4 regions of the Serratia montpellierensis genome follow, and region 3 is predicted to be linked to each of the others. Evidence: predicted binding sites of a transcription regulator. Region 3 holds the regulator's gene; each other region holds the start of a gene.
What was found. The regulator CRP, encoded in region 3, controls carbon source genes, mostly activating them, when cyclic AMP is high. The targets are predictions, from matches to a motif close to ATGTGANNNNNNTCACAT.
Positions count from the first base shown of each region.

Region 1 (7,830 bases), on a different contig from region 3:
ACGATCCGGATCTGGTCACCAACGGCATCAAAGCGTTGCAGGACGCTTCCGGCTATATCCGCACCCTGCTGGGCAAAGCGATGCGCCTGCGCGTGGTGCCGGAGCTGACCTTCGCTTACGACAACTCCCTGGTGGAAGGCATGCGCATGTCCAACCTGGTGACCAACGTGGTGAAGAACGACGCCGAGCGCCGTTCCGCCTCAGGCGATGACAAGGAGGATTAATGAGTCGCCCTCGTCGCCGCGGCCGTGACATCCACGGCGTGCTGTTGCTGGACAAGCCGCAGGGGTTGTCGTCCAACGATGCGCTGCAAAAAGTAAAACGCCTGTACAACGCCAACCGAGCGGGCCACACCGGCGCGCTCGATCCCTTGGCGACCGGCATGCTGCCTATCTGCCTGGGCGAAGCGACCAAGTTTTCGCAATATCTGCTCGACTCCGACAAGCGTTATCGGGTGATCGCCAAGCTGGGGCAGCGTACCGATACCTCCGACGCCGACGGCCAGATCGTGCAGGAGCGTCCGGTGAACTTCACCCAGGCGCAGCTCGACGCGGCGCTGGACACCTTCCGCGGCGACATCCAGCAGGTGCCGTCGATGTATTCGGCGTTGAAATACCAGGGCAGGAAACTCTACGAGTATGCGCGCCAGGGGATTGAAGTGCCGCGCGAAGCGCGCAGCATCACGGTGTACGAGCTGCAGTTTATCCGCTGGGAAGGGGATGAACTGGAGCTGGAGATCCACTGCTCGAAAGGCACCTATATCCGCACCATCACCGACGATCTCGGCGAGCTGCTGGGCTGCGGCGCGCACGTGATCTATCTGCGCCGCCTGCAGGTGGCGACTTATCCGATCGCGCGCATGGTGACGCTGGAACAGCTGAACGCTTTGCTGGCTCAGGCGCAGGAACAAGCGATCGCGCCCGGCGAGCTGCTCGATCCGTTGCTGATGCCGATGGATAGCCCGGTTGAGAACTATCCGGAAGTGAATTTGCTGCCGGTGGTCGCGGGTTACGTCAAGCAGGGGCAACCGGTGCAAGTGGCCGGCGCGCCGGCTTCCGGCCTGGTGCGTATCACCGAGGGTGAAGAGCGAAAATTCATCGGCGTTGGCGACATCGCCGAGGATGGTCGCGTGGCGCCGCGCCGCCTGGTGGTCGAGCATTTCGACTGACGGCGGGGCACTGCGTCGCCTTGCGATCGCACTGCGCTAAGAGTAGAATGGCGCAGCTTATGCATTGGGTTGCTGAATTAGAGATCGGCGCCTGTTTTTATTATCTATAATCTGGAGTATTACAATGTCTCTAAGTGTTGAAGCTAAAGCTCAAATCGTAGCTGATTTCGGTCGTGGTACTAACGACAGCGGTTCTACCGAAGTTCAGGTTGCCCTGCTGACTGCGCAGATCAACCATCTGCAAGGCCACTTCTCCGAGCACAAAAAAGATCACCACAGCCGTCGTGGTCTGCTGCGTATGGTTTCTCAGCGTCGTAAGCTGCTGGACTACCTGAAGCGTAAAGATGTAGCACGTTACACCAGCCTGATCGAGCGTCTGGGTCTGCGTCGCTAATCTAGCAAGTTTCAGTGGAAAGGGGCCTATTTTGGCCCCTTTCTTCTAGGAAGCATAAGCAAATCAGGTTAATGTATTACTGATGTTTCCAAACAGGTTCTTCCGTTACAGAGGTTCGCGCGGCTAATGAGAGGCTTTATCTCCTGCCTGAGATAAGGATTGTCATTAGTCGCGAGGATGTAGTGAGAAGGCAAATCGAGTCACAGGCGTGTCGAGTCGTCAATGCGATTGCGCGCCGCTAATCAAGGATATAATTTTGCTGACACCGATCATTCGCAAATTCCAGTATGGCCAGCATACCGTCACCATCGAAACCGGTATGATGGCTCGTCAAGCCACCGCTGCCGTTATGGTGAGCATGGATGACACCGCCGTATTCGTTACCGTCGTTGGCCAGAAAAAAGCCAAGCCGGGCCAGAGCTTCTTCCCGCTGACCGTTAACTACCAAGAGCGTACTTACGCCGCCGGCCGTATCCCGGGCAGCTTCTTCCGTCGCGAAGGCCGTCCGAGCGAAGGCGAGACGCTGACTTCCCGTCTGATTGACCGTCCGATCCGCCCACTGTTCCCGGACAGCTTCCTGAACGAAGTTCAGGTGATCGCGACCGTAGTTTCCGTTAACCCGCAGGTGAACCCGGACATCGTTGCGATGATCGGTGCCTCTGCCGCCCTGAGCCTGTCCGGTATCCCGTTCAACGGCCCAATCGGCGCAGCGCGCGTAGGTTACATTAACGATCAGTACGTGCTGAACCCGACGACTGACGAGCTGAAAGAAAGCCGTCTGGATCTGGTGGTTGCCGGTACTGCAGGCGCGGTGCTGATGGTTGAATCCGAAGCGGAAGTGCTGAGCGAAGATCAGATGCTGGGCGCCGTGGTGTTCGGCCACGACCAGCAGCAAGTGGTTATCGAAAACATCAACTCCCTGGTTGCCGAAGCCGGCAAGCCGAAGTGGGATTGGCAGGCCCCTGCGGTCAACGAAGCGCTGCACGCGCGCGTGGCTGAACTGGCCGAAGCTCGCCTGGGCGACGCTTACCACATCACCGAAAAACAAGAGCGTTACGCTCAGGTTGACGCGATCAAAGACAGCGTCGTTGAAACCCTGCTGGCGCAGGACGAAACGCTGGACGCCGGCGAAATCCAGGACATCTTGGGCAACGTCGAGAAGAACGTGGTGCGCAGCCGCGTACTGCGTGGCGAGCCGCGTATCGACGGCCGTGAAAAAGACATGATCCGTGGCCTGGACGTGCGCACCGGCGTACTGCCGCGCACCCACGGTTCCGCGCTGTTCACCCGTGGCGAAACTCAGGCGCTGGTTACCGCGACCCTGGGCACCGCGCGCGACGCACAGAACCTAGACGAGCTGATGGGCGAGAAGACCGACAGCTTCCTGTTCCACTACAACTTCCCTCCGTACTCCGTAGGCGAAACCGGCATGGTCGGTTCTCCTAAGCGTCGTGAAATCGGTCACGGTCGCCTGGCGAAACGCGGCGTATTGGCTATGATGCCTAAACCGGAAGATTTCCCGTACACGGTTCGCGTCGTGTCTGAAATCACCGAATCCAACGGTTCTTCTTCCATGGCTTCCGTGTGCGGCGCATCTCTGGCGCTGATGGACGCCGGTGTGCCAATCAAGGCTGCCGTTGCGGGTATCGCGATGGGCCTGGTGAAAGAAGCCGATAACTTTGTGGTTCTGTCCGACATTCTGGGTGACGAAGATCACCTGGGCGACATGGACTTTAAAGTGGCCGGTAGCCGCGACGGTATCACCGCGCTGCAGATGGACATTAAAATCGAAGGCATCACCCGCGAGATCATGCAGGTGGCTCTGAACCAGGCCAAGGGCGCGCGTCTGCACATCCTGGGCGTAATGGAACAGGCTATCAGCTCCCCGCGCGGCGATATCTCCGAATTCGCACCGCGTATTCATACTATCCGCATCAACCCGGATAAAATCAAAGACGTGATCGGTAAGGGCGGTTCCGTTATCCGCGCACTGACCGAAGAGACTGGCACTACCATCGAAATTGAAGATGATGGTACAGTTAAAATCGCTGCGACCGACGGTGAGAAGGCGAAATTCGCTATCCGTCGTATCGAAGAGATCACGGCAGAGATCGAAGTGGGCCGTATCTATCAGGGTAAAGTGACCCGTATCGTTGATTTCGGCGCGTTCGTCGCTATCGGCGGTGGTAAAGAAGGTCTGGTACACATTTCTCAGATCGCCGACAAGCGCGTCGAGAAAGTGACCGACTATCTGCAGATGGGTCAGGAAGTGCCGGTTAAGGTGCTGGAAGTTGACCGTCAGGGCCGCGTGCGTCTGAGCATCAAAGAAGCGATGGCGCCGGAAGCGGGTTCACCTGCGCCTGAAGCAGAATAACTGTATAGATAGTTTTACAGCTCCCCGCCATGGGGTTGGGAGCTGTTCGTATCGCGCGGGTAGGATGCCCGCGTTTTAGCAAACGGAGGACAGGACGTTCATCCAATGTTTGTCTTCGGGAGTGGGAAATGAAGCCTTTCTTGCGCTGGTGTTACGTTGCGACAGCACTCATGCTGGCAGGATGCAGCAACCATGATTGGCGTAAAGACGAAGTTTTGGCAATCCCGTTGCAGCCAACGTTGCAGCAGGAAGTGATCCTGGCGCGCATGGAACAAATTCTTGCCAGCCGGGCACTGACGGATGACGAACGCGCACAGCTTTTATATGAGCGCGGTGTGCTGTATGATAGCCTCGGGTTACGTGCATTAGCGCGCAATGATTTCTCGCAGGCGCTGGCGATACGTCCCGACATGCCGGAAGTTTTCAACTACCTGGGCATTTACTTAACGCAGGCAGGCAATTTTGATGCTGCCTATGAAGCGTTTGATTCTGTACTAGAGCTTGATCCAACTTACAATTACGCGCGTTTAAACCGGGGCATCGCACTGTATTATGGCGGCCGCTTCCCGTTGGCGCAGGATGATCTGCAGGCGTTTTATCAAGACGACCCAAACGATCCCTTCCGTTCGTTATGGCTGTATCTGGTGGAGAGAGAAATCGATCCCAAGAAGGCCGAGGTAGCGCTTCAGCAGCGCTATGACAAAGCGGACAGAGGGCAATGGGGATGGAATATTGTCGAATTCTACCTGGGCAAGATCAGCGAAAAAACGCTGATGGAACGCCTCAAGGCAGATGCAACGGATAACACTTCGCTCGCTGAGCATCTCAGTGAAACTGACTTCTATTTGGGTAAACACTACCTGAGTCTGGGGGACAAGGACACCGCTTCGGCGCTGTTCAAACTGACGGTGTCTAACAACGTTCACAACTTCGTTGAGCACCGCTATGCATTGTTGGAATTGGCGCTTTTGGGCCAAGAGCAAGACGACCTATCGGAATCGGACCAGCAATAGCTGACGAACACCTATCAGCCTGATGAACATTGGTTTTTAACCAAAGTTATCGCCTTAACGGGCGAGGGCTTTTTTGTTCGTTTTATAATCTAATTTGAGCCGGTTCACACTTTTCAATGAAAATGACTGAAAATTTTCTCGACGAGTTATGTAGACTGGCTGCCATTATTAATGAGGCACGTGTACATGACGACTGAGTTTGAAACCTCTTTTGCTGATCTGGGGCTGTCTGCTCCAATCATTTCCGCCCTGAACGATCTGGGCTATGAAAAACCATCTCCGATCCAGGCTGAGTGTATTCCTCACCTGTTGAACGGCCGCGACGTGCTGGGCATGGCACAGACCGGTAGTGGTAAAACTGCAGCGTTCTCGCTGCCGCTGCTGCACAACCTGCAGGCAGACCTGAAAGCACCTCAGATCCTGGTGCTGGCACCGACCCGCGAACTGGCGGTTCAGGTTGCTGAAGCGATGACCGATTTCTCCAAACACATGAACGGCGTCAACGTGGTAGCCCTGTACGGCGGCCAGCGTTACGACGTGCAGCTGCGCGCTCTGCGCCAGGGCCCGCAAATCGTTGTGGGTACCCCAGGCCGCCTGCTGGACCACCTGAAGCGCGGCACCCTGAACCTCTCTAACCTGAGCGGTCTGGTGCTGGATGAAGCCGACGAAATGCTGCGCATGGGCTTTATCGAAGACGTAGAAACCATCATGGCTGAGATCCCGGCTGAACATCAGACCGCGCTGTTCTCCGCCACCATGCCGGAAGCGATCCGTCGCATTACCCGCCGCTTCATGAAAGAGCCGCAGGAAGTGCGCATCCAGTCCAGCGTGACCACCCGTCCGGACATCAGCCAGAGCTACTGGTCGGTCTACGGCATGCGTAAAAACGAAGCGCTGGTGCGTTTCCTGGAAGCTGAAGACTTTGACGCGGCGATCATCTTCGTCCGCACCAAGAACGCGACCCTGGAAGTGGCCGAAGCGCTGGAGCGCAGCGGTTACAGCAGCGCCGCGCTGAACGGCGACATGAACCAGGCGCTGCGTGAGCAGACTCTGGAGCGCCTGAAAGACGGTCGTCTGGATATCCTGATCGCGACCGACGTTGCGGCCCGTGGTCTGGACGTTGAGCGCATCAGCCTGGTTGTCAACTATGACATCCCGATGGACTCTGAGTCTTACGTTCACCGTATCGGCCGTACCGGTCGTGCGGGCCGCGCCGGCCGTGCGCTGCTGTTCGTGGAAAACCGCGAACGCCGCCTGCTGCGCAACATCGAACGCACCATGAAGCTGACCATCCCTGAAGTGGAGCTGCCAAACGCAGAACTGCTGGGCGAGCGTCGTCTGGCCAAGTTCGCCGCGAAAGTTCAGCAGCAGCTGGAAAGCAGCGATCTGGATCTGTACCGCGCACTGCTGACCAAACTGCAGCCGGAAGAAGAGCTGGATATGGAAACCCTGGCCGCAGCGCTGCTGAAAATGGCTCAGGGCGAACGTCCGCTGATCCTGCCGCCGGATCCGGTCTTCAAACCGCGTCAGCGCCGCGAGTTCAACGACCGTGACGATCGTCGTGGTGATCGTGGCGACCGTCGCGACAGCCGCGATAGCCGTGACGGCGACCGTCCACGTCGCGAACGTCGTGACGTTGGCGAAATGCAGCTGTACCGCATTGAAGTGGGCCGTGACGATGGCGTAGAAGTCCGTCACATCGTTGGCGCTATCGCTAACGAAGGCGACATCAGCAGCCGTTACATCGGTAACATCAAGCTGTTTGCTTCCCACTCCACCATCGAGCTGCCAAAAGGCATGCCGGGCGAGATCCTGAATCACTTCACTCGCACTCGCATCCTGAACAAGCCGATGAACATGCAGCTGTTGGGTGATGCACAGCCGTTCGAACGCCGCGAGCGTCGTGACGGTGGCAACGGTGGCGAGCGTCGTGGCAACGGTAACGGCCGTCCGTTCAACGGCGAACGTCGCGAAGGCGGCCCACGTCGTTCCTTCGGCGAACGTCGTGAAGGCGGTAACGGCGGCGAGCGTCGTGGCGGTAACTACAACCGTGACGGCAAGCCGGCGCCACGCCGTGATGACGGCGCACCGGCAGCACCACGTCGTCGTTTCGGCGACGCGTAATCGCTGATTCACCGTTCGCGGTGAAGCGCTCTGAAAAACCAGCCTGCGGGCTGGTTTTTTTATGCCTGAAAATTGCCGTCAAACGCCCCCGAATGGCGTATCATTCATAAGGTTTTTTCTTACGGATGATATGCACGGGAGATGCCATGAGTTGGCAGCAGTTCAAATCTCAATACCTGGTGCGCTTTTGGGCGCCGCTGCCGGCGGTGATCGCCGCCGGGATCCTTTCTACCTACTACTTCGGCATGACCGGCACTTTCTGGGCGGTGACCGGCGAATTCACGCGCTGGGGCGGCCATGTGCTGCAGTGGTTCGGCCTGCACCCTGAGCAGTGGGGTTATTTCAAGGTTATCGGCCTGCAGGGCACGCCGCTGGAGCGCATCGACGGGCGCATGATCATCGGCATGTTCGCCGGCTGCATCGCCGCCGCGCTGTGGGCCAACAACATCAAGCTGCGCCAGCCGCAGCACCGCATTCGCATCGTGCAGGCGCTGCTGGGTGGCATTATCGCCGGTTTCGGCGCGCGCCTGGCAATGGGCTGTAACCTGGCGGCCTTCTTCACCGGTATTCCGCAGTTCTCGCTGCACGCCTGGTTCTTCGCGCTGGCGACCGCCGTCGGCTCCTACTTCGGCGCCAAATTCACGCTGCTGCCGATGTTCCGCATCCCGGTCAAATTGCAAAAGGTGAAGGCCGCCGCGCCGCTGACGCAGAAACCTGAGCAGGCGCGCCGCCGCTTCCGGCTGGGCATGGCGGTCTT
Region 1 is NZ_VOSN01000002.1:141,294-149,123, forward strand. It holds gene rbfA (30S ribosome-binding factor RbfA) at 1-224, shown strand, start outside; gene truB (tRNA pseudouridine(55) synthase TruB) at 224-1,168, shown strand; gene rpsO (30S ribosomal protein S15) at 1,293-1,562, shown strand; gene pnp (polyribonucleotide nucleotidyltransferase) at 1,819-3,936, shown strand; gene nlpI (lipoprotein NlpI) at 4,065-4,949, shown strand; gene yrbN (protein YrbN) at 5,072-5,146, shown strand; gene FUU19_RS01960 (DEAD/DEAH family ATP-dependent RNA helicase) at 5,136-7,073, shown strand; gene yedE (selenium metabolism membrane protein YedE/FdhT) at 7,220-7,830, shown strand, end outside.
Region 1: yrbN (protein YrbN) is a predicted target of CRP. The motif match lies at 5,042-5,059, and genes of this name have one in related genera.

Region 2 (7,830 bases), on a different contig from region 3:
ACCTCCAACGGCGCGCGGGTGCACAACACCGCCGGCGAGTTGATCTTCAGCCACAACCTGGACGGGGATATCGCCCGCGATCTGTACGGCATGCTGCACGACGATCCGGAGATCACCACCAACGTCTACCGTAACGATGACTGGTTCATCAACCGTGAAAGCCCGGAGCAGGAAGAGTTCTTCCAGGAGTCGGTGTTCAAATACCAGCTGTTCGAGCCGGGCCTGCTGGAAACCGACGGCGTCTGCAAGGTTTACTTTACCTGTGAAGATCATGAGCGGTTGCTGCAGGTGGAAGACGCAATCAACGCGCGCTGGGGCGATCGGGTCAACGTCAGCTTCTCGTTCCCGACCTGTCTGGAAGTGATGGCGGGCGGCGTGTCGAAAGGGCATGCACTGGAAGAAGTGGCCAAGATCATCGGCTATACGCTGCAAGAGTGCATCGCCTTCGGCGACGGCATGAACGATCTGGAGATGCTGTCGATGGCCGGCAAGGGCTGCATCATGCGTGATGCGCATCAGCGCCTGAAGGATATGCTGCCGGAGCTGGAAGTGATCGGCTCCAATGTCGATAACGCGGTGCCGCACTACCTGCGCAAGATGTTCCTCTGAAATAACAAGGGCGCCTTGCGGCGCCCTTAAAGTAAATGGTAAACCGGATGACGTTGCCGAGCTGACAGAAGGCAATATCTAAAAAATAAGGAAAATCAATTTATTGATTTTCGGCTGATGACCACAAAGGAGGAAAAACCACGTTTTTTCCTCCTTTGTCAGCAATCCAAGGGCGCCTTGCGGCGCCCTTGGCATTACTTGTGCTGGCCCTGCTTCTGCAGGAACTGCACGCCCTTGTCCGGGAAGTCGGTGAACACACCGTCGACGCCGGCCTGGTTGTAAATCACGTCATACAGCTGGTTCACGTCGGTCACGTACTTCGGCAGCGCATCGGCGCGGATGGTAAACGGATGCACCGCCAGCTTGCTGGCGTGCGCTTCTTTCACCATGTCGGTCAGCACGATGTGGCCCGGCTTGGATTGATCCGCGACCACCAGCATGTGGTAGTCCGGCCCGATGCCGTCGGCATACTGAGCGATTTTCTTCATCGCGCCCGGTTTGAACATCCAGTCGTAGTCGTACTCCACCCACTTGCCGTCGGCTTTCTGCTCGTAGGTTTCCTGCCAGTCGTTATAGGCGATCAGCTGCACCAGCTTCAGATCCATGCCCAGCTTCGGCTCCAGCTCATTCTTGATGCGTTTGAGCTCGTTGGCGTCGAAGCACTGCAGGTAGACGTTGTCGTTCTTGCCGGTGTAACCGTACTGCTTGAGCACCGCCAGCACTTTGCTGGAGATGTCTTTGCCTTCCTGTTTGTGGAACCACGGCGCCTTGATTTCAGGGTAGATGCCGATGTTTTTGCCGGTCGAATGGTTCAGACCCTGCACGAACTCGATCTCTTCCTGGAAGGTGTGCACGCGGAAGTCGGATTTTCCCATCGGGAAGCGGCCAGGATAACCCTGTACCTTCTTGCCGTTTTCGATTTCAAAGCCTTCGGTGAACTTCAGCGATTTGATCTCTGCCAGCGTAAAGTCGATGGCGTAATAACGGCCGTCTTTACGCGCACGGTCCGGGAAGCGTTCGGCGACGTCGGTGACGCGATCGAGGTAATGGTCGTGCAGCACCACCAGCTCGTTGTCCTTGGTCATCACCAGATCTTGCTCGAGGTAATCGGCGCCCTGCGCGTAGGCCATCGCTTTCGCCGGCAGGGTGTGTTCCGGCAGGTAGCCGCTGGCGCCGCGGTGGGCGATCACCACTTTGTCCGCCGCCTGTGCGGCGCTGACCATTGAGGTGGCGAGAATGATCCCTGTCAGCAGGGCTTTGACTTGAGTCCGCATTCCATTTTCTCCGTGTTGTTGGGGGCAGGGTAGTAAAAAGGCCGCAGGGCGGCCTTTAAATCATGCAAAAGTCGTGTGACGCTTAACCGCGCTTGGCGGCGATTTCCGCGTGGTGTTTCTTTTCGTTCAGCATGGTCAGCAGCAGCAGGATAACCGCCAGCACGCCGCCGCCGATCATCACCATGAAGCCGCCGTCCCAACCGAAGAAGTCCACGGTGTAACCGACGATGGCGCTGGCCGCAACCGAGCCGCCCAGGTAGCCGAACAGGCCGGTGAAGCCCGCGGCGGTGCCGGCGGCTTTCTTCGGCGCCAGCTCCAGCGCGTGCAGGCCGATCAGCATCACCGGGCCGTAGATCAGGAAGCCGATGACCAGCATACAGATCATGTCCACGGTCGGGTTACCGGCCGGGTTCATCCAGAACACCACGGTGGCGATGGTCACCAGCGTCATGAAGAACACGCCGGTGGCGCCGCGGTTGCCTTTGAACACTTTGTCTGACATCCAGCCGCACAGCAGGGTGCCCGGGATACCGGCGTATTCATACAGGAAGTAGGCCCAGGAAGACTTGTCCAGCGCGAAGTGCTTCACTTCTTTCAGGTAGGTCGGCGACCAGTCCAGAATGCCGTAACGCAGCAGGTAGACGAACACGTTGGCGACCGCGATGTACCACAGCAGCTTGTTCGGCAGGATGTACTGCATGAAGATCTGCTTGGCGGTCAGCTCTTCTTCGTCTTTTTCGCTGTAGTCGTCCGGGTAGTCGTTTTTGTACTCTTCAATCGGCGGCAGGCCGCAGGATTGCGGGGTATCGCGCATCAGGGCGAAGGCGATCAGGGCCACCAGGATGGCGCCGAAGGCCGGCATGTACAGCGCCGCGTGCCAGTCGTTGAACCAGGCCATGCCCAGCAGGAACAGCAGCGGCGGCAGGCCGCCACCCACGTTGTGGGCGCAGTTCCAGATGGAGACGATGCCGCCGCGTTCTTTCTGCGACCACCAGTGCACCATGGTGCGGCCGCACGGCGGCCAACCCATGCCCTGGAACCAGCCGCACAGGAACAGCAGAACGAACATCACCGCGATGCTGGAAGTTGCCCACGGTACGAAGCCCATGAACAACATCACCGCCGCCGCCAGGATCAGGCCGGCAGGCAGGAACACCCGCGGGTTGGAACGGTCAGAGACCGAACCCATGATGAATTTGGAGAAGCCGTAGGCGATAGAGATGCCCGACAGCGCGAAGCCGAGGTCGCCGCGGCTGAAGCCTTGTTCGATCAGGTAAGGCATGGCCAGGGTGAAGTTCTTACGCACCAGATAGTAGGCGGCGTAACCGAAGAAGATCCCCAGGAAAATTTGCCAGCGCAGCTTACGGTAGAGCGGATCTACCTTATCGCTCGGCACACGGGCGATGTGTGCGGCTGGCTTAAAAATACTCAACATGAGCGCCTCCGATGGCTTTATCTGTTATCACATCAATATGACCTTTTACGTTCATTTGATGATTGAGCGGATATCGAATGTGGTGTTTTTGTGTTCCATAACGAGCGCCATTGTCATCAAATACGCCTGGTGTCGCTGTGACGAATGGCGCAATTGTTACACTTTCATGAAACCACGGCGGATTTTGAGCGATTCGTTAACGTTATGAAATAGAAAAACGTCCAAAAATCGTGATTATGATCACATTGATGGTTTTTTGTGGTCATTTTTATTTCGTTTTATGTTCGTTATTGTTCCTTATCAAACAAAGACCCCAATAACCGTGGCTCAATAGGCTCATAACTACCGATCCTGAGGGAGCGACATGAGCAGCTATTTTGACGGCGGCGAAACGGATGTGATCATCATCGGCGGCGGCGCCACCGGCGCAGGCATTGCCCGCGACTGTGCGCGGCGCGGCCTGCGCTGCATCTTGCTGGAGCGCCACGACATCGCCACCGGCGCCACCGGCCGCAACCACGGTTTACTGCACAGCGGCGCGCGCTATGCGGTGACCGACGGCGAGTCGGCGCGCGAGTGCATCGAAGAGAACCGCATCCTGAAACGTATCGCTCATCACTGTATCGAGCGCACCGATGGGCTGTTCATCACCCTGCCGCAGGACTCGCTGGACTATCAGCAACAGTTTATCGCCGCCTGTCGCCAGGCTGACATCGACGCCGAAGCGATCGACCCGCAGCTGGCGCTGCGGCTGGAGCCGGCGGCTAACCCGGCGTTGATCGGCGCGGTGCGCGTACCGGACGGCACCGTCGATCCTTTCCGGCTGACCGCCGCCAACATGTTGGACGCGCGCGAACACGGCGCACAGATCCTGACCTACCACCAGGTGGTGGGATTGTTGCGCAGCGGCGATCGGGTAACGGGCGTGCGCGTTTACGACCATCAGAATCAGCGGCGCTATGAGCTGCACGCGTCGGTGGTGGTCAACGCCGCCGGCATCTGGGGCCAGCAGATCGCCGAATACGCCGATTTGCGCATCCGCATGTTCCCGGCCAAGGGGGCGCTGCTGATCCTCGGCCATCGCATCAACAACATGGTGATCAACCGCTGCCGCAAACCGGCGGACGCCGACATCCTGGTGCCGGGCGACACCATCTCGCTGATCGGCACCACCTCGACCCATATCGACTACGACCAAATTGACAACATGCTGGTGACCCCGCAGGAGGTGGACATTCTGATCCGCGAGGGGGCGCTGTTGGCGCCCACCCTGGCGCAGACCCGCATTTTGCGTGCCTATGCCGGGGTGCGGCCGCTGGTAGCCAGCGATGACGATCCCAGCGGGCGCAACGTCAGCCGCGGCATCGTGCTGCTCGATCACGCCGCCCGCGACGGGCTGGAAGGGTTTATCACCATCACCGGCGGCAAGCTGATGACCTACCGCCTGATGGCGGAGTGGGCCACCGACAAGGTGTGCGAAAAGCTTGGCGTAAACCGTCCGTGCACCACCGCGCAGGACGCGTTGCCGGGATCTCGCCAGTCGGCGGAGGAAACGGTGCGCAGCGTGGTTTCACTGCCCGCCAGTATTCGCGGCTCAGCAATTTACCGCCACGGCGATCGCGCCAGCCAGGTGCCGGCGGCCGATCGGCTCGACACCAGCCTGGTGTGCGAATGCGAGGCGGTGACCGCCGGGGAAGTGCGCTATGCGGTCAATTCGCTGACCGTCAATAACCTGGTGGATCTGCGCCGCCGCACCCGCGTCGGCATGGGTACCTGCCAAGGCGAACTCTGCGCCTGCCGCGCCGCCGGGCTGCTGACGCGCTTTAACGTCAGCACGCCGCAGCAATCTATCGCGCAGCTGTCGCAGTTCCTCAACGAACGGTGGAAAGGCGTACGGCCGATCGCCTGGGGCGATGCGTTGCGCGAGAGCGAATTTACCAGTTGGGTTTACCAGGGGTTATGCGGGCTTGAGGCCCAGGCCGACAAGGAGCAGGAGGTGGATGATGCGATTTGACGTAGTGGTGATTGGCGGTGGCCTGGCGGGCCTGAGCTGCGCCATTGCCGTGGCCGAACAGGGCAAACGCTGCGCGGTGGTCAGTTCCGGCCAGAGCGCGCTCTACTTCTCCTCCGGCTCGCTCGACCTGTTGGCGAGATTGCCGGACGGCACGCCGGTCGAGATGCCGCTGGCGGCGTTGCCGCAGCTGGCGCGGCAGGCGCCGCAGCATCCGTATGCCCTGATCGGGCCCGGCCGGGTGGCGGCGCTGTCCGCCGCCGCCCAGCGGCTGCTGGCGCGCTGCGGGTTGAACCTGCAGGGCAAGGGCACCAATAACCATCTGCGCATCACGCCGCTGGGCACGCGCCGCGCCACCTGGCTCAGCCCGCAGGCGATCCCGACGCTGCCGCTGACCGGCCAACTGCCGTGGCGGCGCATCGCGGTGATCGGCATTGAGGGGTTCCTCGACTTCCAGCCGCAGATGGCCGCCGACTCTCTGAGCCGGGAGCTCGGTGTGCAGACGGACGTGGCCTATCTGCACATGCCGGCGCTGGACAGATTGCGCAATAACCCCAGCGAGTTCCGCGCGGTGAACATCGCCCGGGTACTGGATTTGATGGAAAGCCTGCCGCCGATGGCCGAGGAGCTGCGGCGGCTGGCGGGCGAGGCCGACGCGCTCTTCCTGCCGGCCTGTCTGGGCCTGGAGGACGATACGTCGCTGGCGGTGCTGCAGGATGCGGTCGGCAAACCGATCCGGCTGCTGCCGACGCTGCCGCCTTCGGTGCCCGGCATGCGTTTGCATCAGGCGCTGCGGCGGCGTTTTCAACAGCTGGACGGCGTTTTCATGCCTGGCGACAGCGTGCTGCGCGCCGAGTGCGAAGCCGGCCGCGTCACCGGCCTATATACCCGCAACCACGGCGATATTCCGCTGCGGGCGCAGCAGGTGGTGCTGGCCAGCGGCAGCTTCTTCAGCAATGGGCTGGTGGCCGATTTCGACGGGGTACGCGAGCCGATCTTCGGGCTGGACGTGCACAGCCGCGCCGATCGCGCCGACTGGAGCCAGCGCGAGCTGTTTGCACCGCAGCCTTATCTGCAGTTTGGCGTGCGCACCGACGGCAGGCTGCGGGCGATGAAGCAGGGAATGCCGTTCGACAATCTGTATGTCATCGGCGCGGTCGCCGGCGGCTACGATCCGCTGCAGCAGGGCTGCGGCGCCGGCGTGTCATTGATCGGTGCGCTGCACGTCGCGCAGCAGATCGCCGCGGAGGAGTGCGTATGAGCCTGCATCAGGATCACAGCTTTGAAAGCTGCATCAAATGTACCGTCTGTACCACCTACTGCCCGGTCGCCAAAGTGAACCCGCTCTATCCGGGGCCGAAACAGGCGGGGCCGGACGGCGAGCGGCTGCGGCTGAAAGACCCGGCGCTGTACGACGAAGCGCTGAAATACTGCACCAACTGCAAGCGTTGTGAAGTGGCCTGCCCGTCCGACGTCAAAATCGGCGACATCATTCAGCGCGCCCGCGCCGACTTCGCCCAAAGCAAGCCGACGTTGCGCGATGCCATCCTCAGCCACACCGATATCATGGGCTCGCTGTCGACGCCGTTTGCGCCGATCGTCAACGCCGCTACCGGGCTGAAACCGGTGCGCAAGCTGCTGGACAAGGCGCTGAATATCGATCACCGCCGCGAACTGCCGAAATACTCGTTCGGCACCTTCCGCCGCTGGTACCGGCAACAGGCGCAGGCTCAGCAGCGTTACGCCGAGCAGGTGGCGTTTTTCCACGGCTGCTTTGTCAACTACAACCACCCACAATTGGGTAAAGATTTGATCCGGGTGTTCAACGCGCTGGATATCGGCGTGCAGCTGCTGAAACGCGAGAAATGCTGCGGCGTGCCGCTGATCGCCAACGGGTTTATCGAGCAGGCCAAAAAGCAGGCCAGGGTCAACGCTGAATCGCTGCATGAAACGGTGCTGGAGCGCGGCATCCCGGTGGTGGCAACCTCATCGAGCTGCACCTTCACCCTGCGCGACGAATACCCTCATCTGCTGGACGTGGACACCACCCCGGTGCGCGATCGGGTGGAGCTGGCGACGCGCTATCTCTATCGCCTGATCAATCAGGGGCGTAGCCTGCCGTTGAAGCACACGCCGCTGCGGGTGGCTTATCACACGCCTTGCCATATGGAGAAGATGGGCTGGACCGCCTACACCCTGGAGCTGCTGCGGCAGATACCGGGGCTGGAGCTGGTGGTGCTGGATTCGCAGTGCTGCGGCATCGCCGGCACCTACGGGTTCAAATCGGAGAACTATGCCACTTCGCAAGGCATCGGCGCGCCGCTGTTCCGGCAGATCGAAGAGAGCGGGGTGGATCTGGTGGTGACCGACTGCGAGACCTGCAAATGGCAGATAGAAATGTCCACCAGCAAGCGCTGTGAACATCCGATCACCCTGCTGGCGCAGGCACTGGCGTAAAAACGAAAGGGCCGGCAAGCCGGCCCCTGTGGGATTACTGCTTC
Region 2 is NZ_VOSN01000001.1:60,162-67,991, reverse strand. It holds gene yigL (sugar/pyridoxal phosphate phosphatase YigL) at 1-609, shown strand, start outside; gene glpQ (glycerophosphodiester phosphodiesterase) at 804-1,883, opposite strand; gene glpT (glycerol-3-phosphate transporter) at 1,966-3,318, opposite strand; gene glpA (anaerobic glycerol-3-phosphate dehydrogenase subunit A) at 3,683-5,332, shown strand; gene glpB (glycerol-3-phosphate dehydrogenase subunit GlpB) at 5,322-6,590, shown strand; gene glpC (anaerobic glycerol-3-phosphate dehydrogenase subunit GlpC) at 6,587-7,786, shown strand; gene FUU19_RS00290 (DcrB family lipoprotein) at 7,821-7,830, opposite strand, start outside.
Region 2: glpT (glycerol-3-phosphate transporter) is a predicted target of CRP. The motif match lies at 3,547-3,564, and genes of this name have one in related genera.

Region 3 (7,830 bases):
TGCGCGGAGCCGGTGACCGGATCTTCACCGCCGTCGAGCGTGAAATAGCGCGAAACGAAGTCCACGGTGTCACCCGGCGCGGTAACGATTACCGCACACCCGGCCAGCGCGATCAGCGCCGGGATGTCCGGCCGCAGCGCGCGTACCTGCGCCTCGTTTTCCAGCACCACCATCAGCGCTTTCGCCTGCCACACCTCCTGCGGCTGTACGCCCAGCAGCGCCGCAAGGCCCGCCGGTTCAGCCACCTTCTGTGGCGGCCGCGCGGGGAAGTCGAGCACCAGCCGTTCCCCGTCCTGCGCATCGCGCTTGACGAACAGCTCGCCGCCGGCCGAACGGAAGCGGATATCCTGCAGCGCCGGATTGATCGCGCTGAACATCACATGCGCTGCCGCCAGGGTGCCGTGGCCGCAAAGATCGACCTCGCGTTCCGGGGTAAACCAGCGGATAGCGGTCATGTCGCCGTCATCCCAGACAAAGCTGGTTTCCGGCAGGCCGATCTCGTTGGCGATCGCCTGCAGCCGCTCCGCCGGCAGCGGCTTCGTCAGCAGGCAAACCCCGGCCGGGTTGCCGCGCAGCCCTTTGCCGGTAAAGGCAACCACATGATAATAATTTTCCGCCATCGTTCGCTCCTTAATGCCAGATCAGTAACACACAGGCTGCGGTCAACAACCCCATGGAAACGTTGAAGATAACCCAAGCCTTTTTGCTGCGCAGCAGGCGGCCGATCACGGTGCCGAACGCCAGCCAGATAATGCCTGCGACAATGTTGACCACAAAAATGCCCAGCGCGATCGCCGCAATGGAACCGTTGTACTTATCGCCCGCCAGGCTGAAGCTGGCCACCGCCCCCAGCGCCATCAGCCAGGCTTTCGGGTTGAGGAACTGCAGCAGCCAGCCCTGATACAGCCGCACCGGCTGCGGCGGCGCCACGTCGGTTTCCAGTTTTTCATAGGCGGCGGTGGCGACTTTCCACGCCAGCCACAGCAGGTACAGACTGCCGAGGATTTTCAGGATCAGGTGCAGCGACGGGTAGATCAGGATCAGGCTGCCGACGCCGAAGGCCACCAGCAGCAAAATGCTTTGCATGCCGAGCATGATACCGACCATCAGCCACAGCGATCGCATAAAGCCGAAGTTAGCGCCGGAGGTGGTCAACAGCAGGTTATTGGGGCCAGGCGTGATGGCGGCGACCCACAGGAAGCCCAGCATCGAAAGGAATAAACTCGGTTCCATGGCACGGGTGCTCCTCACCCAAGGCGCTTTTTTGCAGTATCATTGTTAGTTCTTGGTATTGAAGCTAACAGTGCGCTAGGGATCTCACAATAGCCGCCCACAACATTTTTACTCAGCCTATGCATGACGTCTTTCGCCCTCTGACCGGGGCCAGTAACCCGCACCTGCAAACGCTGTTGCCGCGGTTGGTGCGCCGCCGCGTGTTATTGAAACCGCATTGGCAACGGCTGGAATTGCCCGACGGTGATTTCGTCGATCTCGCCTGGAGCGAAGATCCGGCGCAGGCGCGCGACAAACCGCGCGCGGTGCTGTTCCACGGCCTGGAAGGCAGCTTCTACAGCCCCTACGCGCATGGCCTGCTCAACGCCTGGCGTGAGCGCGGCTGGCTCGGCGTGGTGATGCACTTTCGCGGCTGCAGCGGCGTGCCCAACCGCAAGCAGCGCATCTACCACTCCGGTGAAACCGAAGAAGCGCGCATCTTCCTGCGCTGGCTGCGCGACCGCTACGGCGAGGTGCCGACCGCGGCGGTAGGCGTTTCGCTCGGCGGCAACATGCTGGCCTGCTATCTGGCACAGCAAGGCGCCGACAGCCTGCTGCAGGCGGCGGTGGTGGTCTCGGCGCCGCTGATGCTGGAGCCTTGCGCCTACCGCATGGAGCAAGGTTTCTCCCGCGTTTATCAGCGCTACCTGCTGGGGCAGCTGAAACAAAACGCCACCCGCAAGCTGTTGCACTACCCGGACACCCTGCCGCTCAAACTGTCACAGCTGAACGGGTTGCGGCGCATCCGCGAATTCGACGACGCCATCACCTCGCGCATTCACGGCTTCAGCGACGCTACCGACTATTATCGCCGCTGCAGCGCCCTGCCGCTGTTGCCGGCTGTCCAGACGCCGCTGCTGATCATCCATGCGAAGGACGATCCCTTCATGACCCATGAGGTGATCCCCGACGTCGCCGGCCTGCCGCGCAATATTGAATATCAGCTGACCGAGTACGGCGGCCACGTCGGCTTCGTCGGTGGCACGCTGAAAAAACCGCACATGTGGCTGGAACATCGCATTCCGGCCTGGCTTTCCCCTTATCTGGACATCCCGACGTGATCATTCCCTGGCAAGAACTGGCAACCGACACCCTGAACAGCCTGATCGAATCCTTTGTACTGCGCGAAGGCACCGATTACGGCGAACACGAACGCTCGCTGGAACAGAAGGTGGAGGACGTGCGCCGCCAGCTGAAAAACGGCGAAGTGGTGCTGGTGTGGTCGGAACTGCACGAGAGCGTCAACATCATGCCGCGCGGTCAGTTCCGCGCCGGGCAGGAAGAAATTTAGTGGCGCACGGTTCTATGACTGACGGAAAAAATCAGGTAACAATGGGGCATTGCAAACTAGCGCGCGCCATTTTTTCCCTGAGATAGAGAGCGTCAACAAGAGCCACAATACCCCCCTGACGCCGGCGCATTCAACACGGAGTGACAACCACCATGTCTGCCAAACATCCCGTTATCGCGGTGACCGGTTCCAGCGGCGCCGGCACTACCACCACCAGCGTGGCGTTCCGTAAGATCTTCCAGCAGCTCAACATCCGCGCCGCCGAGCTGGAGGGCGACAGCTTCCATCGCTACACCCGGCCGGAAATGGACGCGGCGATCCGCAAAGCGCGCGATCTGGGCAGACACATCAGCTATTTCGGCCCCGAGGCCAACGACTTCGGTCTGCTGCAGCAGAGCTTTATCGACTACGGCAAGAACGGCACCGGGCGCTCGCGCAAGTATCTGCACACCTACGACGAAGCGGTGCCCTACAATCAGGTGCCGGGTACCTTCACCCCGTGGGAACCGCTGCCGGCGCCGACCGACGTGCTGTTCTACGAGGGGTTGCACGGCGGCGTGGTCACCGAGCACCATGACGTGGCCAACCACGTCGATCTGCTGGTCGGCGTGGTGCCGATCGTCAACCTGGAGTGGATACAGAAACTGATCCGCGATACCGGCGAGCGCGGCCACTCTCGCGAAGCGGTAATGGATTCAGTGGTGCGTTCGATGGAAGATTACATCAACTACATCACGCCGCAGTTCTCGCGCACCCACATCAACTTCCAGCGCGTGCCGACGGTGGACACCTCCAACCCGTTCGCCGCCAAGGCCATTCCCTCACTGGATGAAAGCTTCGTGGTGATCCACTTCCGCGGGCTGGATCAGATAGATTTCCCCTATTTGCTGGCGATGCTGCAGGGCTCGTTTATCTCGCATATCAATACGTTAGTGGTGCCGGGTGGCAAGATGGGGCTGGCGATGGAGCTGATCATGGCGCCGCTGGTGCAGCGGTTGCTGGAAGGCAAGAAGATCGAATAAATGCGTTGAGCGCGGCGCCGGGCCGCGCTCCGTTTCGATTACGCCGGTTGGCGGATCTCGAAGCTGTGGGTCACCGTGGCGGCCTTGTTGAGCATCAGCGCCACCGAGCAGTATTTCTCCGCTGACAGGTTCACCGCACGCTCGACGATCTTGTCGGTCAGGTCCTGGCCGGTAACGATGAAGTGCAGATTGATATGGGTGAACAGCCGCGGGGCTTCTTCGCGGCGCTCGGAGGTCAGCTTCACCTCGCAGTCGCGCACGTCGTTGCGCCCCTTTTGCAGGATGGATACCACGTCGATCGCGCTGCAGCCGCCCACCGACATCAGCACCATCTCCATCGGGCTGGGCGCTTTATCACCGGCGTTGCCGTCCATCAGCACCTGGTGGCCGGAGGCCGATTCACCCAAAAACGTTAACCCTTCCACCCACTTAACTCTTGCCTGCATTCTGGTCACTCCGGTTGATTTCTTAAAATCAGAGTACGCTTTCGCATAGAAACAGGCAACGTAACCTGATGCTAATCATGCTGAAGCGAGACAACACGAGACACCCGCCTTACTCTGTGCTACAAACAGAGCCGCAATAAATCTTTCCGGGACACTGTATTCAGGGAAACGCCCAGAGAAAGGCTCCTTTACCGGTATGTTAACAGAATGTAGCTTGCAGCGCTTACGGCAAGTTAATATGCTAGAGCGACAGCGTATTTTTATGACACGCCTCAAAACTTGCCGGTAGCCCTCGCTCATAACTGCGGCTACAGGTGGGTTTTACAGGGAACTCTGACCCCTGTGACACAAGGCAGCGATAACAACAGAGGATAACAGCGAATGGTTCTCGGCAAACCGCAAACAGACCCTACTCTCGAATGGTTCCTGTCTCATTGCCATATCCACAAATATCCATCGAAGAGTACGCTGATTCACCAAGGTGAAAAGGCCGAAACGCTTTACTACATCGTGAAAGGCTCCGTCGCGGTGCTGATCAAGGATGAAGAAGGTAAAGAGATGATTCTGTCCTACCTCAACCAGGGGGATTTCATCGGCGAGCTCGGATTGTTCGAAGAAGGCCAGGAGCGCAGCGCCTGGGTTCGCGCGAAAACCGCCTGTGAAGTGGCCGAAATTTCCTACAAGAAATTCCGCCAGCTGATCCAGGTGAACCCGGACATCCTGATGCGTCTGTCCGCCCAAATGGCGAGCCGCCTGCAGGTCACCTCCGAAAAAGTGGGCAACCTCGCCTTCCTGGACGTTACCGGCCGCATCGCGCAAACCCTGCTGAATCTGGCGAAACAACCCGACGCCATGACTCACCCGGACGGCATGCAGATCAAAATTACCCGCCAGGAGATCGGCCAGATCGTCGGCTGCTCGCGTGAAACCGTTGGCCGTATTCTGAAAATGCTGGAAGATCAAAACCTGATTTCCGCCCACGGCAAAACCATTGTCGTCTACGGCACCCGTTAATCCCTGAAGAAACGGCGCAATCTGCGCCGTTTTTTTGTCTGCTCTCTGCCATGTGGCGCCGCCTGATCTACCACCCGGAAATCAACTACGCACTGCGACAAACGCTGGTGTTGTGTCTGCCGGTGCTGTTCGGCCTGTTGATAGGCCAGTTACAGCTCGGCCTGATGTTCTCTCTGGTGCCCGCCTGCTGCAATATCGCCGGTCTGGACACGCCGCATAAGCGCTTCTTTAAACGGCTGATCGTCGGCGGTTCGCTGTTCGCCTTCAGCAGCGTGCTGCTGCAACAGGCACTGCTGTGGCACGTGCCGCTGCCGGCGCTGATGCTGGGCCTGGCGCTGCTGCTCGGCGTCACCGGTGAAATCAGCCCGCTGCACGCCCGGCTGTTGCCGGCGGCGCTGGTGGCCGCCATCTTCGCCCTCAGCACGACCGGTACGGTACCCATCTGGCAGGCGCCGCTGCTTTACGCGATCGGCACTGCCTGGTACGGCTTATTCACCTGGTTCTGGTTCAAGCTGTGGAAAGAACAGCCGATGCGCGAAACGCTGAGCCAACTCTACCTGGAACTGGCGGACTATTTCGAAGCCAAATACTCGCTGCTGACCCAGCACACCGATCCGCAAACCGCGCTGCCGCCGCTGCTGGTGCGCCAGCAAAAGGTGATGGATCTGATCAGCCTGTTGTACCAACAGCTTAATTTCCTGCCGCACGCCAACAACCTCGAGCAAAAACGCCTGCAGCGCGCCTTTCAGGTGGCGATGGACCTGCAGGAGCACATCACCGTCAGCCTGCACCTGCCGGAAGAGGTGCAAAAACTGGTGGAGCAGAGCCAGGCCGAAGCGATCATTCGCCGCAATGCTCAGGTGATCGCCGGCCGGCTGCGCGTGGTGGCGCACGATATTCTCTACCATCAACATTCGAAGCGCTTCTCCATGACCCATGAGCTGGCAGCGCTGGAAAAAATGGCGGCGCAGCATCCCGATAACCCGGTCGGCCAATTTTGTTACTACCACTTCAGCCGCATCGCCCGCCTGCTACGTACCCAGCATCCGCTGTACCGCCGCGACCTGATGCCCGGCCAGCACCGCCTGCCGTTTTGGCCGGCGCTGGTCAGCTACCTGTCGTTCAAATCCACCGCCCTGCGCAACGCCGCGCGGCTGGGCGTGACGCTGGCGGTCGGCAGCAGTCTGGGTGCGGTGTTCAACCTGCCGAAACCTTACTGGATCCTGCTCACCATCATGCTGGTGAGCCAAAACGGGTATAACGCTACCCGGGTGCGTATTCAGCACCGTGCGCTGGGCACGATTGCCGGGCTGCTGCTGGCGGCCGGGCTGTTGCAGCTGCAGTTGCCGGAAGGAGAAACGCTGAGCATCATGTTGGTGATCACGCTGCTGGCCTACCTGGTTTCGCGCAAGAACTACGGGCTGTCGGTGATTGGCTTTACGGTCACGGCGGTTTACACCCTGCAGCTGCTGGCGCTGAACGGCTCGCATTTTCTGGTACCGCGCCTGATCGATACGCTGATCGGCTGCGTACTGGCGTTCGGCGGCACCATTTGGCTATGGCCGCAGTGGCAAAGCGGGCTGCTGCGCAAGAATGCCCATCAGGCGCTGGAGAACGATCAAGCCGCGCTGCGGCTGATGCTGAAGCAACCGGAACCGGACGCCACTGCGCTGGCCTATACCCGCATGCAGGTCAACCAAGCGCACAACGCGCTGTTCACCTCGCTCAATCAGGCGATGCAGGAGCCGGGGTTCGCGTCGAACTATCTGGCGGACATGCGGCTGTGGGTCACTCACAGCCAGTTCATCGTCGAACACCTGAACGCCATGACCATTCTGGCGCGCGAGCACTACATGCTGACGCCGAAGCTGGCGGAAGAGTATCTGCAGACCTGTGAAATCGCGCTGCAAAGCTGCCAGCAGCGGTTGGAATACGACGGGCCGAGCAGCGGCAACAGCGGCATCATGCAGCCGCCGGATCTGCATCCGGAGATGCCCGTCACCGAGATGGAGCGCCATCTGCGGCGCATTTTGTCGCACCTGAGCGTGATGCACACCATTTCGTCGCTGGCCTGGCGCCAGCGCCCGCACCACGGCATTTGGCTCAAGCGCAAACTGCGCGATCAATAAGGGCGCGGCATGCCGCGCCCCGTTATTCGCCGCACGGGCTTCAGGCGTTGATCACATCCTGCACCGCCAGCTCGAACAGCGCCATGCCGGCCTCGATGTCCTGCAGCTCCACCACCAGCGACGGCGCGAAACGGATCACGTTCGGCCCGGCGTTGAGGATCATCAGCCCACGCGCAGCGGCGGCGGTGAGAAAATCGCGTGCTCTGCCATGATAATGCGGCGTCAGTTCGGCGCCGATCAGCAACCCCATGCCGCGAATGGCGGTGAAAACACCGTATTTATCGCCGATATCCTGCAAAGCCTGCACATACAACGCGTGACGCTGTTCAATGCCGCTCAGCACTTCCGGCGTATTGATCACATCCAACGCCGCCTCCGCCACCGCGCAGGCCAGCGGGTTGCCGCCGTAGGTGGTGCCGTGAGTGCCCACCTGCATCACCGACGCAATCTCTTCGGTAGTCAGCATGGCGCTGACCGGGAAACCGCCGCCCAGCGCCTTGGCGGTGGTGAGAATGTCCGGCGTCACGCCATAATGCATATAGGCGAACAGCTTGCCGCTGCGCCCCATGCCGCTTTGCACTTCGTCGAACACCAGCAGCGCCTGGTGTTGGTCGCACAGTTTGCGCACGCCTTTGAGGAAGTCGGCGTCGACCGGC
Region 3 is NZ_VOSN01000004.1:193,111-200,940, reverse strand. It holds gene FUU19_RS05080 (PhzF family phenazine biosynthesis protein) at 1-620, opposite strand, end outside; gene FUU19_RS05075 (LysE family translocator) at 631-1,233, opposite strand; gene FUU19_RS05070 (hydrolase) at 1,353-2,333, shown strand; gene FUU19_RS05065 (YheU family protein) at 2,330-2,563, shown strand; gene FUU19_RS05060 (phosphoribulokinase) at 2,716-3,585, shown strand; gene FUU19_RS05055 (OsmC family protein) at 3,624-4,031, opposite strand; gene crp (cAMP-activated global transcriptional regulator CRP) at 4,413-5,045, shown strand; gene FUU19_RS05045 (YccS/YhfK family putative transporter) at 5,096-7,174, shown strand; gene argD (bifunctional acetylornithine/succinyldiaminopimelate transaminase) at 7,215-7,830, opposite strand, start outside.

Region 4 (7,830 bases), on a different contig from region 3:
CATCGGCCTGCACAACCACGGCACCATTCAGATCGGCGATACCTTCACCCAGGGTGAAGACATGAAGTTCACCGGCATCCCGAACTTCGCGCCGGAACTGTTCCGCCGCATTCGCCTGCGCGATCCGCTGAAGCAGAAACAGCTGCTGAAGGGGCTGGTACAGCTGTCCGAAGAGGGCGCGGTGCAGGTGTTCCGCCCGATTGCCAACAACGATCTGATCGTCGGCGCAGTCGGTGTGCTGCAGTTCGACGTGGTGGTGGCGCGGTTGAAGAGCGAGTACAACGTGGAAGCGTTGTACGAGTCGGTCAACGTGTCGACCGCGCGTTGGGTCGAGTGCGGCGATGTGAAGAAGTTCGAAGAGTTCAAGCGCAAGAACGAGCTCAACCTGGCACTGGACGGGGGGGACAACCTGTCCTACATCGCGCCGACCATGGTGAACCTCAACCTGACGCAGGAACGCTATCCTGACGTGACCTTCCGCAAAACCCGCGAACACTGATAATTCTGCAGGGCGCCCAGTGCGCCCTGCATGCTTCTCCTATCCTCACTGCGATAATTAATAAATCTTCCTCATATTTTATCCTGCAAACCGTTATCGCCAGGCGATGTTCGTTCGGCCTGCGTTTTCCGTCTGATGGTCTATCTTTAACGAGATGTCCGCACATTGCTTGAGAGTAAATCACTGTAATACGTTGCTTGTTTGGTGAGTTATTCTGATGTGTTGCCGATAGGAGACAGTCAGTATCTTTAAATATCAATGAGATAGCTATATTTCAGTTTTGTGTAACTTAGCCTGTCGCCAATAGACGACAGTTTTTTGGCTAAAAATCCGACTTCTGGATTTTTTTCTTTGATTTTTAAAGTGTTTTTTGAGTTGGCACGGCCGTTGCAATACTCCTGTCGTGAACGCTTAATCGTATAGCGATGATGAAGTATTTACCGAGAAGGCCGCGTGAAGGTGGCCGCAGGGTTCCGGCGCTCTGGCGCTGCGGGCCCCCAACAAAAGGAAGAGATCGATGAAAAAGACCAAATTTGCACACTCGCTGATGGCTGTCGTATTGGGTTCTGTTTTGGTAAGCGGCAGTGCGCTGGCCGAAGACAGCCTGCTCAACAAGGCGTCTAACGCCGCGGATAGTGCCGGTGCCAAAATCGATAGCTCCATGAAAAAAGTTGACGGTTACATGGATGACAGCGCGATAACGGCTAAAGTTAAAAGTGCGTTGGTGGACGATAAGAGCATCAAAAGCACTGACATTTCGGTGAAAACCGAAAAAGGCACCGTGACCCTGAGCGGGTTCGTCGGCAGCCAGGCGCAGGCGGAGCATGCGGTCGCGGTCGCCGGTAAGGTGGAAGGCGTCAAGACCGTCAGCGACAAGCTGCATGTGAAAGATGAAGCCAACCAATCGATCAAATCGTATGCAGGCGACACCGCCACCACCAGCGAGCTGAAAGCCAAGCTGCTGGCCGATGACATCGTGCCGTCGCGCAATGTGAAAGTGGAAACCACCGATGGTGTGGTGCAGCTTTCCGGTGAGGTGAAAACGCAGGCGCAGTCTGAACGTGCCGAAAGCATCGCCAAGGCCATCGACGGCGTGAAAAGCGTGAAAAACGACCTGGTGGTCAAGCAGTAATTCCGCCAGGCGCCCGTAACAAGCAACAACAAGCCGCATCTGTCGGGCCGTGAAGGCGGCCCGGCATGTAACACCAAAAAAAGAAACTGATTTGCCGTCGACGTCCCGTTGTTGGGGTGGTAGATGGCAGCGAATTTTTTCACAATGGTAAGGAGAAGCTTATGTTTCGTTGGGGCATTATCTTTTTAGTCATCGCGCTTATCGCTGCGGCGCTGGGGTTCGGTTCGTTGGCGGGCACCGCTGCCTGGGCGGCTAAAATCGTGTTCGTTGTCGGCATCATCCTGTTCCTGGTCAGCCTGTTCACCGGCCGCCGGCGCCCTTAGCCGGCAGGCATTTTCCCGTAAACTGTAACAAAGCTTAACTCCTTTTCTCACGTCGGGGAGGGCCGGCCATGAACAGCGACATCATCGTCGGGCGCTGGAAACAGCTGAAAGGCCAGGTATGGCAGGCGTGGGCAGAATGGTCCGGCAGCGATTATGCCTGGCTGGCCGGCAGCAATGATTTCCTCGCCGGCGTACTGCAAGAGGATTACGGAAGAGAGCGAGACGCGGTATCCTCGGAGAAAACGTCTCACTGAGGATGCCAAGTTGGGATACAGAATACCCATCACGCTCGGCAATATAGAACCGCTGTCGTCTAAACCCTTTCGGCCAGGCAAGATGGCGCTGGTCTGCGAAGGTGGCGGCCAGCGCGGCATTTTCACCGCCGGCGTGCTGGACGAGTTTCAGCGTGCGGGCTTTAACCCTTTCGATCTGCTGATCGGCACGTCGGCCGGTGCCCAGAATCTGTCCGCCTATATCTGCGGGCAGGTGGGTTACGCACGTCGGGTGATCACCCGTTACACCACTTCTGCCCAATTCTTCAATCCGCTGCGCTTTGTGCGCGGCGGGCATCTCATCGATCTCGATTGGTTGGTCGATACGGCAGCGGCGCAGATGCCGCTGGCGATGGACGTGGCGGAACAGCACTTTACCGACGGGCGAGAATTCCTGCTGTGCGCCTGCCGCAGCGATGACTTTGAGCCGACCTATCTGCCGGCGCAGCGCGAACGCTGGCTGCCGGCCATTAAAGCGTCCAGCGCCATTCCCGGTTTTTATCGCCAGGGCGTAGAGTTGGACGGCGTCAGCTATCAGGACGGCGGCATCAGCGATGCTATTCCGGTGGAAGAGGCCTATCGCCGTGGCGCCGACACCATCGTGGTGATCCGCACCGTGCCTTCGCAGATGTACTACACCCCGCAGTGGATGAAGCGCATGGAGCACTGGCTGAGCGACAGCAGCCTGCAGCAGATGGTGCGCATCCTGCAGCATCACGAGCAAAGCTATCACCGCATCCAGCGCTTTATCGAGAAGCCGCCGGGCAAGCTGCGGATCTTCGAAATCTTTCCGCCGAAGCCGCTGGCCAGCAATGCGCTGGGCAGCCGACTGGGGTCGCTCAATCAGGATTATCACCTGGGACGCCGCTGCGGCCGCTACTTCCTGGCCACCGTCGGCCAGTGGATGGCGCAGCCGGAGCCGGACGGCATGAAGGTGAAAAAAGCGCTGTCGCGCCGTCTGATCCAGCCGGAGAACGTCAGAATGCCTTCGCCGATCGTGACCGATATCGCCATGCCGCCCGAGCTGGGTGCGCAGCCGGAGGCCGCGGTGGCGGCGCCGAAGATCATTCTGCCGGGCGATTTGCCGCCGGGTGAAGGGGGCGCGCTGTGAGTTACGCCTTTACCGATACTCACTGCCATTTCGATTTTCCACCTTTTACCGGGCATGAGGCCGAGAGCCTGACGCGGGCGGCAAGCGCCGGCGTACAGCGCATCATCGTCCCGACGGTCACCGCCGATCACTTCGCCCGGGTGCTGCGGCTGGCGCAGGATCACGCGCCGCTGTTCGCCGCGCTGGGTCTGCACCCGCTGTATATCGCGCAGCATCATGAGCCGCAGCTGGAACAGCTGGCGGCGCTGTTGGCCGAACGGCCGCACAAGCTGGTGGCGGTGGGGGAGATCGGGCTCGATCTGTATATGGACAACCCACAGTTCGAGCGCCAGCAAAGCGTGCTGCTGGCCCAGCTGAAGCTGGCGAAACGGCATGACCTGCCGGTGATCCTGCATTCGCGCCGCACCCACGATCAGCTGGCCGCGGCGCTGCGGCGCATGCAGCTGCCGCGTCGCGGCGTGGTGCACGGCTTCGCCGGCAGCCTGTCGCAGGCGCAGGCCTTTATCCGCCTCGGCTATTACATCGGCGTGGGCGGCACCATCACCTATGAGCGGGCGCAGAAAACGCGCGGCGTGATGGCGCAGTTGCCGCTCGAGGCGCTGCTGCTGGAGACCGATGCGCCGGACATGCCGCTGGCCGGCTATCAGGGGCAGCCGAATCGCCCCGAACGCGCCGCCGAGGTGTTTCAAACGCTGTGTGAACTGCGGCCGGAACCGGCCGACGAGATCGCCGCCCACCTGCAACGCAATACCCAAACGCTGTTCGCCATGCCAAATTGAGGTCAACATAACGTGACTTACGTCACGTTATAAGATTTTCATTTGCGTCTCGTTGTATACATTTGTGACATAAATCGGTGCGAGGGTGACCTCGCTCAGTATAATCCCCCCCGAAACACTCCAATAGCAGACCTCTCTTCATGAGCAGGGATGTACTTTATTTTTTGCAACAGGGAAACTTTGCATGCAACTCATCATGAGTCTGGTCGGCATGGCGGTGCTGATCGCCATTGCGGTGCTGCTCTCCAGCAACCGCCGGGCCATCAAACTGCGCACCGTCGTGTGGGCGTTCATCATTCAGATCGGCATCGGCGCGCTGGTACTGTATGTGCCGCTGGGCCGCAGCATCCTCGGCAGTATGTCTAACGGTGTGGCAAACGTTATCGCCTACGGCAATCAGGGCATTTCGTTCATTTTTGGCGGGCTGGTGTCCGACAAGATGTTCGAGGTGTTCGGCGGCGGCGGCTTCGTGTTCGCGCTGCGCGTTCTGCCGGTGATCGTGTTCTTCTCCTCGCTGATTGCGGTGCTGTACTACCTCGGCATCATGCAATTGGTGATCCGCGTTCTGGGTGGCGGCTTGCACAAGCTGCTGGGCACCTCGCGCACCGAATCGCTGTCGGCGACCGCCAACATTTTCGTTGGCCAGACCGAAGCGCCGCTGGTGGTGCGCCCGTATATCGCCACCATGAGCCAGTCAGAATTGTTCGCCGTGATGTGCGGCGGCCTGGCCTCGGTAGCCGGTTCGGTATTGGCGGGGTACGCGCAGATGGGCGTGCCGCTGGAATACCTGATCGCCGCGTCCTTCATGGCCGCGCCGGGCGGGCTGCTGTTCGCCAAGCTGATGGTGCCGGAAACCGAGCAGACCCACGATAAAGACGATGCGATGAAACTGATCGCCGAAGAAGAGCGTCCGGCCAACGTGATCGACGCGGCGGCTTCCGGGGCAGCCTCCGGCATGCAGCTGGCGCTGAACGTCGGTGCGATGCTGTTGGCGTTTATCGCGCTGATCGCCTTGCTTAACGGCATTCTCGGCGGTATCGGCGGCTGGTTCGATTATCCGCAGCTGTCGCTTGAACTGATCCTCGGTTGGGTGTTCTCACCGATCGCCTTCCTGATCGGCGTGCCGTGGAGCGAAGCGATGACCGCCGGTTCGTTTATCGGCCAGAAGATCATCGTCAACGAGTTCGTCGCCTACATGAACTTCGGCGCCTATCTGCGCCCGGACGACGTGGTGGCGGCGGAAGGCCTGCAGGTGCTGTCGACGCACACCAAGGCGATCATCTCCTTTGCGCTGTGCGGCTTCGCCAACCTCTCTTCGGTGGCGATCCTGCTGGGCGGTTTGGGGAGCATGGCGCCCAACCGTCGCCATGACATCGCGCGCTTCGGTCTGAAGGCCGTGGCGGCGGGCACGCTGTCCAACCTGATGAGCGCCACCATCGCCGGTTTCTTCCTGGCGCTGTAAGCCATCCCTGAGCCCGCGACGGCGCGACCGATCGCGGGACTCTGCCTATACTCTAAGCAACGCGGGTGCTTGCCGCACCCGCGATCTTCAGCCGCTTCTTTAGCGAATTTGTGAACGATATCGCGTTATTTTGTGATGCTCTTCACATATAATTCCGGTCTGTTACAGTGCTATTTCATATAGTGTGATGATGAACGCGAATCGCCCTCGGCATTCGTGTTCAAATAGCTATTACTGGCCGGCCGCAAGGCGGGTGGCCATGTGCGGTGAGAAGGATCTCAGTTGCCGCCGCGGGAACGGCGTTCCCCAGCGCTATCTTCATGGAACCAAGTCCGCTCGCCAACACCCAGGTACTCAGTTGGAGAGTTTTATGACCGAATTAACCGCAGCAGCGCAACGTGCGCTGAACCTGATGGATTTAACCACGCTGAATGATGATGACACCGACGAGAAAGTGATCGCCCTCTGTCGTCAGGCCAACAGCCCGGCCGGCCACACGGCGGCCATCTGCATCTATCCGCGTTTTATCCCGGTAGCGCGCAAGGCGTTGCGTGAGCAAGGCACGCCGGACATCCGTATCGCCACCGTGACCAACTTCCCGCATGGCAACGACGATATCGACATCGCGCTGGCGGAAACCCGCGCGGCCATCGCCTATGGTGCGGATGAAGTGGACGTGGTGTTCCCTTACCGCGCGCTGATCGCCGGCAACGAACAGATCGGCTTCGAACTGGTGAAACAGTGCAAGCAGGCTTGTCAGGCGGCCAACGTGCTGCTGAAAGTGATTATCGAAACCGGTGAGCTGAAGCAGGCCGACCTGATCCGCAAAGCGTCCGAGATCGCCATCAAGGCTGGTGCGGACTTTATCAAGACCTCCACCGGCAAGGTGCCGGTCAACGCCACCTTGGAGAGCGCCGAGCTGATGATGTCGGTGATCCGCGATATGGGCGTGGCGAAGACGGTGGGCTTCAAGCCGGCCGGCGGCGTGCGCACTGCGGAAGACGCGCTGCATTATCTGCAACTTGCCGATCGTATTCTGGGCGAAGGCTGGGCCGACGCGCGGCATTTCCGCTTTGGCGCTTCCAGCCTGTTGGCCAGCTTGCTGACCACGCTGGGCCACCAGACCCAGACCGCCGGCGGCGGCTACTGATCGATTTCGTTGGCGGGCGCCAGGCGCGCCCGTCTGCACCGACTCTCGGCGACACAGGGGGATGCCTTGTTCCTGGCTCAAGAAATTATTCGTAAGAAACGCGACGGCCAGCCGTTAAGCGAAGCGGAAATCCGCTTTTTCATCAACGGCATTCGCGACAACGTGGTGTCGGAAGGGCAGATCGCCGCGCTGGCGATGACCATTTATTTCCATGACATGAGCATGCCGGAGCGCGTGGCGCTCACCATGGCGATGCGCGATTCCGGCACCGTGCTGGACTGGAAGAGTCTGGCGCTGAACGGCCCGATCGTCGACAAACATTCGACCGGCGGCGTGGGCGACGTGACCTCGCTGATGCTTGGCCCGATGGTGGCGGCCTGCGGCGGCTATGTGCCGATGATCTCCGGCCGCGGCCTGGGGCATACCGGCGGTACGTTGGACAAGCTGGAAGCCATTCCGGGCTTCAATATTTTCCCGGACGATAACGCCTTCCGCAAAATCATTCAGGACGTCGGCGTGGCGATCATCGGCCAGACCAGCTCGCTGGCGCCGGCGGACAAACGTTTCTACGCCACCCGCGACATCACCGCCACCGTGGATTCGATCCCGCTGATCACCGCCTCTATTCTGGCCAAGAAGCTGGCGGAAGGGCTGGATGCGCTGGTGATGGACGTGAAGGTTGGCTCCGGCGCCTTTATGCCGACCTATGCCCTGTCGCAAGATTTGGCGCAGGCGATCGTCGGCGTGGCCAACGGCGCGGGCTGCAAGACCACCGCGCTGCTGACCGACATGAACCAGGTGCTGGCCTCCAGCGCCGGCAACGCGGTGGAAGTGCGCGAAGCGGTGCGCTTCCTGACCGGCGAATACCGCAACCCGCGCTTGCTGGAAGTGACGCTGGCGCTGTGCGTGGAGATGCTGCTGTCCGGCGGCCTGGCGCAAGACGAGGCCGACGCGCGCGCCAAACTGCAGGCGGTGCTGGACAACGGCAAGGCGGCGGAGGTGTTTGGCCGCATGGTGGCGGCGCAGCAAGGGCCGATAGACTTCGTCGAACGCTACGATAGCTATCTGCCGGCGGCAACGCTGAGCAAGCCGGTGTATGCTG
Region 4 is NZ_VOSN01000002.1:344,387-352,216, forward strand. It holds gene prfC (peptide chain release factor 3) at 1-499, shown strand, start outside; gene osmY (molecular chaperone OsmY) at 1,017-1,631, shown strand; gene FUU19_RS02895 (DUF1328 domain-containing protein) at 1,793-1,954, shown strand; gene FUU19_RS02900 (CsbD family protein) at 2,023-2,208, shown strand; gene FUU19_RS02905 (patatin-like phospholipase family protein) at 2,219-3,337, shown strand; gene FUU19_RS02910 (TatD family hydrolase) at 3,334-4,116, shown strand; gene FUU19_RS02915 (NupC/NupG family nucleoside CNT transporter) at 4,301-5,578, shown strand; gene deoC (deoxyribose-phosphate aldolase) at 5,949-6,728, shown strand; gene deoA (thymidine phosphorylase) at 6,795-7,830, shown strand, end outside.
Region 4: deoC (deoxyribose-phosphate aldolase) is a predicted target of CRP. The motif match lies at 5,709-5,726, and genes of this name have one in related genera.